2 regions of the Paenibacillus sp. FSL W7-1332 genome follow, and region 1 is predicted to be linked to the other one. Evidence: predicted binding sites of a transcription regulator. Region 1 holds the regulator's gene; the other holds the start of a gene.
The links. Region 1 encodes NrdR, which represses ribonucleotide reductase genes. Its sites were predicted from a motif close to AACACNATATATNGTGTT; they were not measured.
Positions count from the first base shown of each region.

Region 2: MKX98_RS23785 (adenosylcobalamin-dependent ribonucleoside-diphosphate reductase) is a predicted target of NrdR. The motif match lies at 1,672-1,689, and genes of this name have one in related genera.

Region 1 covers NZ_CP150209.1:5,761,988-5,767,079, reverse strand. The annotation lists gene mutM (DNA-formamidopyrimidine glycosylase) at 1-159, shown strand, start outside; gene ytaF (sporulation membrane protein YtaF) at 282-1,022, shown strand; gene coaE (dephospho-CoA kinase) at 1,032-1,631, shown strand; gene MKX98_RS26030 (lytic transglycosylase domain-containing protein) at 1,628-2,194, shown strand; gene MKX98_RS26025 (alpha/beta-type small acid-soluble spore protein) at 2,263-2,490, opposite strand; gene nrdR (transcriptional regulator NrdR) at 2,640-3,113, shown strand; tRNA gene MKX98_RS26015 (tRNA-Ala) at 3,290-3,362, shown strand; gene tnpA (IS200/IS605 family transposase) at 3,534-4,022, shown strand; gene MKX98_RS26005 (ABC transporter permease) at 4,250-5,092, opposite strand, start outside.
Region 2 covers NZ_CP150209.1:5,254,945-5,260,036, reverse strand. The annotation lists gene MKX98_RS23790 (SNF2-related protein) at 1-1,384, opposite strand, end outside; gene MKX98_RS23785 (adenosylcobalamin-dependent ribonucleoside-diphosphate reductase) at 1,797-4,451, shown strand; gene MKX98_RS23780 (response regulator transcription factor) at 4,841-5,092, shown strand, end outside.

The sequences.
Region 1 (5,092 bases):
GTCAATGGACAGGGTGAAATGGGGATGTTCCAGCATAGTCATCAGATTTACGGACGGAAGGACAAGCCGTGTCATACATGCGGTGGACCGATTCATAAGATCGTGGTTGGCGGACGGGGGACCCACTTCTGCCCGAAGTGTCAGCCGGTTAAGAAGTAATCCAATAGGCGTGCACCCATTCCTATCCCTACACATATAATGTGGAACATATGTGGAGCGCATGGAGCTGCTCTTCTTCATGAATGAGCCGCTTGATGTGGAGCTTACGAGGAGGGAAAAGGGTGCTCAGTCATATTTTCTCGTCTGCGCTGCTGGCCATGGCATTAAGCCTGGACGGATTCGGTGCGGGGGTTACATACGGTCTGCGCAAAACAAGGATACCGCTGCTGTCTGTATTGATCATCTCGCTATGTTCCGGCTTGGTGCTTGGCGCCTCCATGCAGGCGGGCGCGCTGTTACAGCGGTTCTTATCCCCATCCGTGGCGTCTGTGATCGGAGCCGCCATTTTGATTCTGCTGGGCTTATGGTCTCTATATCAGCAAGTTCGCAGAAAAAACGAGTCAGATGTGCAGCCGGTTTCCAGTAAGGATATTTCGAAGTCTCTTATGGAAAAGAAGGCATCTGACCATCAAGTGAAATCAAGACGTGAGGTTAACACGGCAGGTCAAGTGCATCTTCAGCGGGCGGTATTCTCTCTTGAGATTCCGAAGGCCGGGGTTGTCATTCAAATTCTCCGCAGTCCCTCGAAGGCGGATCTGGACGACTCCGGCAGCATCTCCCCGTGGGAGGCGATGTGGCTCGGGATCGCGTTATCGCTCGATGCGTTCGGCGCAGGGCTTGGCGCCGCCATGCTGGGCTTCTCACCGTTAGGTACCGCGGCTGTTGTTTCCTTGTTTAGCGGGATATTCCTGGTGCTGGGCATGAGGGTTGGTTTACGTTTTGCATCCAAGGGCGGCATGCGTTTTATCTCTTATTTGCCTGCTTTTTTGTTAATCGTCATGGGTATAATGAAGCTGTTATGAGGTGAAGTCATGAATATCGGTTTAACCGGAGGAATTGCAACTGGCAAGAGCACCGTGTCCTCCATGTTGGCCATGAAGGGAGCACTTCTCGTCGATGCGGATCTCATCGCCCGGGAAGTCATGCTCCCGGGTCATCCGGTGCTGGGTAAAGTGACCGAACATTTTGGACAAGCGATCCTGTTTGAGGACGGTACGCTGAATCGAAAAAAACTCGGGGAAGTGATCTTCCATCATCCCGAGCAGAGAACGGTATTGAATGAGATCACGCATCCGGCGATCCGGCAGGAAATCCGGGAACGGACGGAAGCGTATGAGCGGCAGTATCCCGACCGGCTCGTCGTGGCGGATATTCCGCTGCTGCTTGAGGCCAAGGAGTATTATTCTTATCTTGACCAGATCGCTGTTGTTTATGTACCGCGAGAGCTGCAGCTTGAGCGTCTGATGGTACGCGATGATCTTAACAGGGAAGCGGCGGAAGCGCGTTTAAACAGTCAGATGGATATCGAGGAGAAGAAGCGTCTGGCGGATATCCTCATCGATAACAGCGGAACATTGGCCGAAACACAGCAGCAGGTGGACAACCTGTGGGGCAGGTTGGTTAGTCTATGAAGTGGCTCCGTAAAAAAAGAGTGCTGCTTCTGCTGTTTGTCTCTTTTGTAGCGCTTCTGTATCTGAGCTCGAACTGGATGACCTTGCTGTATCCGATTCATTATAAAGATGAAATACGGAAGCATGCCGCTTACTATGAGGTCGATCCGTTCCTGGTGGCATCCATCATTCGTGTGGAAACGAACTTCAAGCCGGGTAAGGAGTCCAAGAAAGGCGCCCTGGGCATTATGCAGCTGATGCCGGATACGGCGAATTGGGCGATGGAAATGGCCAAGCTGCCATCGGTAAACCTGCTGAACGTAAAGAATGAAGTGGATGCGAATATCCAGCTGGGCACCTGGTATATTCAGAACCTGCACAAGGAAATGGACGGCAACCCAATTGCCGCCATCGCCGCCTATAATGCAGGCCCCGGGAACGTCAAGAATTGGATCAACAAGGGCATGTGGGATGGAACCTACGAGAATGTGAAGAGTATTCCCATCGGGGAAACCCGCCACTATGTACAGCGCGTGATTTATTATTATAATCAATATACGGATGTGTATAAGGACGGCTTTTAACGAAAAAAGAGCGCTGGACAGGCTCTTACATCGAGCCGTCCAACACTCCTTTTTTAAGGAAGAATCAATTATTGACCGGAGAATTGACCAGCCAATTGTTGCTCGGCCAGGGTTACAAGACGCTTTGTGATGTATCCCCCGATCGAACCGTTCTCGTAGGAAGTCATGTTACCTTGGTATCCGTCTTGTGGAATGGAGATACCAAGTTCTTGAGCTACCTCGTACTTCAATTGCTCAAGAGCAGCGTTTGCGCGAGGAACAACCAGGTTGTTGGAGTTGTTGTTGCTTTGTGCCATGTTAAGTTCACCTCCTTGGGTTGGTAAAAGTATTATGTCTCGGGTTTCGCATTTTCATAACATAAAAGAAAAAAGTTTTGCTGGTAAATTTTTCATTAGGGCCGTTAAGGCTAAAATACGCTGAAAACAAAGGAAGTGAAGATGACTTTATGAAGTGTCCATATTGCAGTTATGCCGGAACGAAAGTGCTGGATTCCAGGCCTGCCAACGAGAATAAATCCATCCGCCGCCGCAGGGAATGCGAGCAGTGCAGCAAGAGATTCACAACCTTTGAGATGGTGGAGGAAACGCCGCTGATTGTTGTGAAGAAGGATGGAAGCCGCGAAGAATTCAGCCGGGAGAAGGTACTCCGCGGTTTGATCCGGGCATGCGAGAAGCGTCCGGTATCCGTGGACCAGCTGGATATGATCGTATCGGATGTCGAGAAGGCACTGCGCAATACCGCAGCAGCAGAGGTGGAGAGCCGCCAGATCGGGGAGCTTCTGATGGAACGGCTGTATCCGGTCGATGAGGTAGCGTACGTCCGGTTTGCGTCCGTGTATCGGCAGTTCAAGGATATCAATATGTTTATGAAGGAACTGAAAAGCCTACTGTCCAAGGATACGGACGGTCAGGAGCTGTAAGAGCACCAGGGTTCTGCGTGATCCAGGTGCTCTTCCGGTGCTCTCAAGGAGCCCATCCTCATCATCGATAAGTGACATTATATAGAGAAGTAAAAGGGATACAGCACGTCATCAAAAAATGTGAAAAACCTGTTGACATGCCTGCTGATTTTTTATATGATATAGAAGTCGCTTACGGGGCCTTAGCTCAGCTGGGAGAGCGCATCGCTGGCAGCGATGAGGTCAGGGGTTCGATCCCCCTAGGCTCCATACGAAGAAAACCCTTGATTATCAAGGGTTTTTTCCTTTTTCTTGTAAAAAGAAAACCATACGCTATGCGTATGGTTCAGGATAGCTTAAGCGTTGTATAAAAAAAATCCTCCGAAGTGTTAAGATAAATTCGGTTCGCCAACCAAATTTAAAACACGAGGAGGAGATCAGATGGCATCTGATGTGAACAGTTTAGCACATACAAAATGGAATTGTAAGTATCACATAGTGTTTGCACCAAAGTACAGAAGACAAGTGATCTATGGGAAATTGAAAAGAGATATAGGAAAAATACTAAGACAATTGTGTGAAAGAAAAGGTGTAGAAATTATAGAAGCAGAGGCATGTAAAGATCATATACACATGCTGGTAAGTATACCGCCGAAAATAAGTGTGTCATCATTTATAGGGTATCTAAAAGGGAAGAGTAGCTTAATGATATTTGATCGCCATGCAAATTTAAAATATAAGTATGGGAATCGAAAATTCTGGTGTAAAGGGTTTTATGTGGACACGGTAGGAAGGAACAAGAAAGTGATTGAAGAGTATATACGAAATCAGTTACAAGAAGACGTGGTTGCAGAGCAAATGACGCTGGAAGAGTATATAGATCCATTCACAGGAGAAGAAACAGGAAGCAAACGAAAGAAGAAGAACTAGAAGACCCCTTAAGGGGTAGCCGAAAAAGTAGTGCGGTTGGCGAACGATTCAATGCCCTTTAGGGCTGGCCAGTAACAAAGGCTTTCAGCCGCAGAGCAAACCACCCGTTCACACGGGTGGTTTTGATTAATAACTTTTTAATTCTTCCCAGAAATGGTCGCAATCTAATTATAACATTGAGCGTAAAAAAGGAAGTACAACGCATCGTTGATTGTTCTTACTTTATTTTAATTGCTTGTAAAAGAAGTAGGAGCGGCATCTGTCGCTCGACCGACCCTAAATCCGGAAGTGAGCAGCAAGACCAAAAATCCACCGGCGACGCCCCACAAAATCAAGGCGTTTGAGTAAGCTGCGTCCAGTCCGCCGAAGTACATTACTTCCCGTAGCCCTCCTGCCGCGAACCGCAGTGGCGTCCACGAATAGATCCAATCTCGCGTTATCTGCGACAAGAACTCCGGAGCCATGTTCAGCAGCGGCATGGAGAAGAACATCAGCAGTACGAGAAGCGGTATTGCCCGGAATCCGATCCAATTCAGCAAGGAAGATTGCAACAAGAAGAACGCCGATCCAGCCAACCATAAGAACAACCACGTCTCCCCCGCGTTCGCCAGTTCCATACCGTACCACGACGAAGCCATCCATATGGTGTAGCACGAGGCTATGCCGACGATCGCAAGCCCCCCGATAGCTTGCAGCGCGCTGACTGTCCATCTCCTTGAACCCGCGGCGACCGCCTTCTGGCTAGCCAGGAACAAGACGACTCCGGTCACCATGCTGCCGATCCATATAATCTGGGTCAACAAACCCGGCGCATTCCCCGCCGCATTATTCACTCCCGGTGGATGCACGACTTCCTCCTGAACGTTCACCGGTGTCATTAAAGCTTTAGCCGTCTCAACCGGAATTTGCTCCGTTTGCTGTCCGATCTGCCCAAGCAGCTGCTGCAACAGTTCCCCGTTGATCATTTTCATCGCTTGCCCCATTGCCTGTCTTACGACCATCGAGGCTTGGGTGTTCATACCCTCATTGGAGAGGATTCTCACATTAGGGTGAATCGGCGAGTGCGTTGC
Region 2 (5,092 bases), 510 kb from region 1:
TCATATGGTGGCAGAATTGCAGATTGATGCCTTCGCCCCCGGCTTCCGTCGCGATCATGACCTGTGCCTTGCCGCGGAACAGATCCATCATCCAGTCCTTCTTGCCGCGGTTCATTCCGCCCCGGTACGGTACGGAGATGAGCCCGTGATCGCGGAAATAATTGAGCAAGTATTCCTGGGTGGCGCGGTATTCCGTGAATACGATGACCTTCTCGTTCATTTGCTGGATCAGCTCGATGGTTTTTTCCGCCTTGGTGTTGGCTTTGATGGCCTTGATGAGATAGACGAGCTCCCAGATTTTATCGCGCAGCGGAGAGTCCTCGGGCAGCTTCTTGGACAGATTAACAAGAGTCACGAAAACGGCATCGCGGCTGCTGCACACTTCACGCTGGAGTGTAACAAGGGACAGCATACTGCTTAAATTTCCCCCTGCTGCCTGATACTGATCTTTGACGAAGGACGTGACGCCGTCGTATAATGACTGTTCTTCGGGCGAGAGGCTAAGCCCTACATTGCGGACGGATCGCTTGGTGAATTTCACTTCGCCTTCGCCGCGGCGGTTACGGATCATGACCTTGGACAGCTCATCCTTGAGCTGCTCCTGATTCTTGGGTCTTCGTTTATCGACAACAAAATTAGCGGCAAACTGCCCTTGGCCTCCAAGTTGGCCCGGCTTCAGCAGGGTGATCAGATTGAAGAGCTCGCTGAGATCGTTCTGCACCGGCGTGGCCGTCAGCAAGAGGCAGTATTTTTTGCGCAGCTTTTGAATGAATTGATAATTGGAGGTTTTTTTGTTCTTGAGCTTGTGCGCCTCATCGATGATGAGCATGTCGTACTCCTCGTTCAGCAGAATCTCCTGATGCGGATCGCGCTTCGCCGTGTCCATGGAGGCGACAACGATATCATTGCCCCAGGAGTACGCTTTTTTCTGCGCAATCGCAGGAATGCCGAACTTGGAGTTCAGCTCGCGAACCCATTGCAGCACAAGGGAAGCGGGAACGAGAATCAACACTTTGGATACCAGGCCGCGCACGATGTATTCTTTTAAAATAAGGCCGGCTTCAATCGTTTTACCAAGCCCCACCTCATCAGCGAGAATGGCTCGACCCGACATCTCGAACAATACGCGTCTGGCGGTATCGGTCTGATGGGGGAGCGGGGATAAGCCGCCTAGGTGCTTGAGGCATTGCAATTCTTCAAAGCTTGTAACGAGACGCGATTTCTCGCCCTCCACGGCAAGCTGGGCCAGACGATAGTCACCCCAAGGTCCGCCCTTGTCAAGTCGACCGGCGAGATCGTCAAACCAGGAACGGTCGATCTGCAATGGAACGGGAAGACGCGCGTCGAAAATCATGCCTGAGTCGGCAGATGGCTGATGGTTCATGTCGATCTCCTCCTGTTGTGAAAGATTCCGGGCCAGCGGTGTATATGTAGTATGGACGAAAAAAGAAGTCTTCATAACCTTGCACGGATTCGGAAGGCGTGGAATAACCCAAAGGGCGCACGGCTGCTGGAATTGGATATTTTCATCCTTTTTTTTCATAGGGAAGGCCGAAAAAGAGAGCGAGAGGAAGAAAGCGGAAGCTTGCGAGCGGGAGCTTGGATCTGTTGGCTTAATTTTCACATTATCGGCATAGTTAACCTATATATAGTGTAGTATAATGAATTGGTAGCACTATATATGGTGTATATAGTGGTTTTGAATGTTTGACCGGCTACATAACAGGTTATGTTGTTGGTGAGCGCATAACTGCGGAACTTTTTAATTTTATATTTTATATAGGAGGTAGTTGCTCTTGAGTACGATGCAGAATCAGCGGCTGGAAGGTTTGAGCGAGAAGATCTTTTTGGACCGGTATGCCTGGAAGGATGCGGACTCCAACAACGCTAAGGTAGGCGATGTGGTGCTCGTTTTGACGAAGGATGATCCTAAATTTCCGACCAAGGAAGTTGGCGAAATCGTGAAACGCGAAGGCCGCAAGGTCACGGTGAAGACACGGAAGGGCGAGCTTGTGGAATCGGATGTGGAGAAGCTGACGTTAACCATCGAGAAAACGCCGGAAGAAATGTGGGATCGACTCGCGGCTGCCATGTCATCGGTTGAGGCAACGCCTGAACTGCAGGAAGAGTGGCGCGGGAAGTTCCGCGAGATTCTGGATGATTGGAAGCTGGTGCCGGGCGGACGGATTGCGGCTGGAGCTGGTGCAAGCGATGAATTGACGCTGTTCAACTGCTACGTGATTCCTTCACCGAAGGACAGCCGGGGCGGCATCATGGAAACTCTGAGCGAGATGACCGAGATCATGGCGCGCGGCGGCGGAGTCGGCATTAATTTGTCTTCCCTGCGTCCTCGGCGCGCGATCGTAAGAGGCGTGAACGGTTCCTCCAGCGGTGCGGTATCGTGGGGCGGATTGTTCAGTTATACGACGGGATTGATCGAGCAGGGCGGAAGCCGCCGGGGCGCGCTCATGCTGATGATTAATGATTGGCACCCGGACGTGGAGGATTTCATTACCGTGAAGCAGACGATGGGACAAGTTACGAATGCGAACCTGTCGGTATGCGTCAGCAATGATTTCATGAAGGCCGTGAAGGAAGATCTGGACTGGGAGCTGGTGTTCCCGGATACTACGGATCCTGACTATGATGAGCTGTGGGACGGCGATCTGGATAAATGGAAGAAAGCCGGACACCGTATCATTCCATATAAAACAGTAAAAGCACGCGAGGTCTGGCACACCATTATCGAATCCGCATGGAAATCCGCAGAACCGGGCGTCGTATTCATGGAATACTATAACCAGATGTCCAACAGCTGGTATTTCAACCCGATTATTTGTACGAACCCTTGCGGCGAGCAGGGACTTCCGGGCTGGGGCGTATGCAACCTGTCCGCGATGAATCTGTCGAAGTTCTATGATGAGGCGAACCATGACGTTGCCTGGGATGAGCTGGCTACAACGACACGGTACTCCGTGCGTTTCTTGGATAATGTCATTGACCGGACGCCGTACCATTTTGAAGAAAACGAATTGAACCAGAAAAAAGAGCGCCGCGTGGGCCTTGGAACGATGGGTCTGGCGGAGCTGATGATCAAGCTGAACATCCGTTACGGCAGCCCGGAATCGTTGGAGTTCCTGGATAAGCTGTACGGCTTCATCGCGCGCGAAGCGTATCTCGCTTCTGCCGACATTGCCGAAGAGAAGGGATCGTTCCAGGCATTCGATGCCGAGCTGTACCTGCAAAGCGGCTTCATGAAAAATATGGCCGAGGTGTATCCTGAAGTTGCCGAGGCGGTGCGTGAAAAAGGCGCACGTAACGTCACCGTCATTACCCAAGCGCCAACGGGCAGCACGGGTACGATGGTCGGAACGTCGACAGGCATCGAGCCGTATTTTGCATTCAAATACTTCCGTCAGAGCCGACTCGGCTTCGACGAGCAGTTCGTGCCGATTGCTCAGGATTGGCTGGATAGCCATCCGGGCGAAGAGCTTCCGGATTATTACGTCACGGCGATGAGTCTCTCCGCCGAGGATCACATCCGGGTGCAGGCGGCAATTCAGCGCTGGGTGGACAGCTCGATCTCGAAGACGGCCAACTGTCCGTCGGACTTTACGGTTGAAGATACGAAGCGCCTATATGAGCTGGCATTCGATCTGGGCTGCAAAGGCGTAACGATCTACCGCGACGGCAGCCGCGACGTGCAGGTGCTGCAGACGGAGAAAAAAGAAGATAAGGCCGCGGAAGCGACCACAGCTTCTACTGCGGAAACAGCGCTTGAGCAAAGCGCGGCAGGCCAAGCCGCAGAGGATGCGACGAACGTGGAGCCGGCGGCTGCAAGCGTGGCCGTGACAGCCTCACCGAGCAAGAGCGGGTTGGATAAGCAATACAAGAAGCGTCCGCAAGTGCTGCGCGGCGCAACCTATAAAATGAACACACCGTTCGGCATGGCGTATATTACCATCAATGATCTGGACGGTATCCCAAGCGAAATCTTCCTGAACGTCGGCAAGGCCGGTTCGGATGTGTTCGCAATGGCGGAAGCCTTGGGCCGCGTCTGCTCCTTGTTCCTGCGTTACGGGGACCACGGCAATAAGGTGGAGCTGCTGATCAAGCACCTCAAGGGCATCGGCGGCACCGGCGCGATCGGCTTCGGCGCAAACCGCGTAGAATCCATCGCCGACGCCGTGGCGAAGGCGCTTGAGACGCACGTGGCGAACAACGCTGGGGCGGATCATGACCATGATCCGGCACCGGTCGCAGCCACGATGGCGCCTGTTGATGCAGGCGAAGCTGTGGCGCCAGCAGCCGCGGGGTATGGCGGACACGGCTCCCACACAGGCGGTAGCACCATGTCGCTGGATCTGTGTCCATCCTGCGGCGGGGCATCCTTGATTAATATCGAGGGATGCAAGACGTGCGGGAACTGCGGATATAGTAAGTGTTCGTGAGGAAGCTGTTCTGTCTGATATCGACGTAGATATCATGTGAGTGAAATTCCAGTTTCATAATTCGTTAGACGGTTCCATTCCAACCATTTGTTGGAATGAAAAGTATGGAATCAACTAAATAAAATGTAATATAGGGTAGGCGATGATGAACATTGCCTACCCTTATTTGTCGTTTAGTACCTAACGACAAGCAATCTTTGGTATTCAACAATTTTGAGATTACGAAAGAGAGAGAACTACATTGCCATGAAAATATCTAACAAAGCGATTATAATGGCAAGAAGATAACCTTTCGTAATAACTATCGGAATGAAATTAAAGAATCGGTTGGTTACTTATCGTTCCCATTTGAGCGTTCAAACAGCAAAATGAAGTAAGGGGGATAAGGAATGACAAGTATTCTTATAGTAGAAGATGATGCTCATATGTTGGAAATGATATCACTTGTTTTAAGATGCGAAGGCTATCATGTCCGGGGCTCGGTTAACGGCAAAGAGGCGCTTGCAGAAATGGAAAGCTCGCCTGCGGATATGGTTGTGCTTGATGTCATGATGCCTGTCATGGACGGGTGGGATTTGTGCAGCGAACTGCGGCTTTTGTACCCCGAACTACCCATAATCATGATAACGGTCAAGCACGAG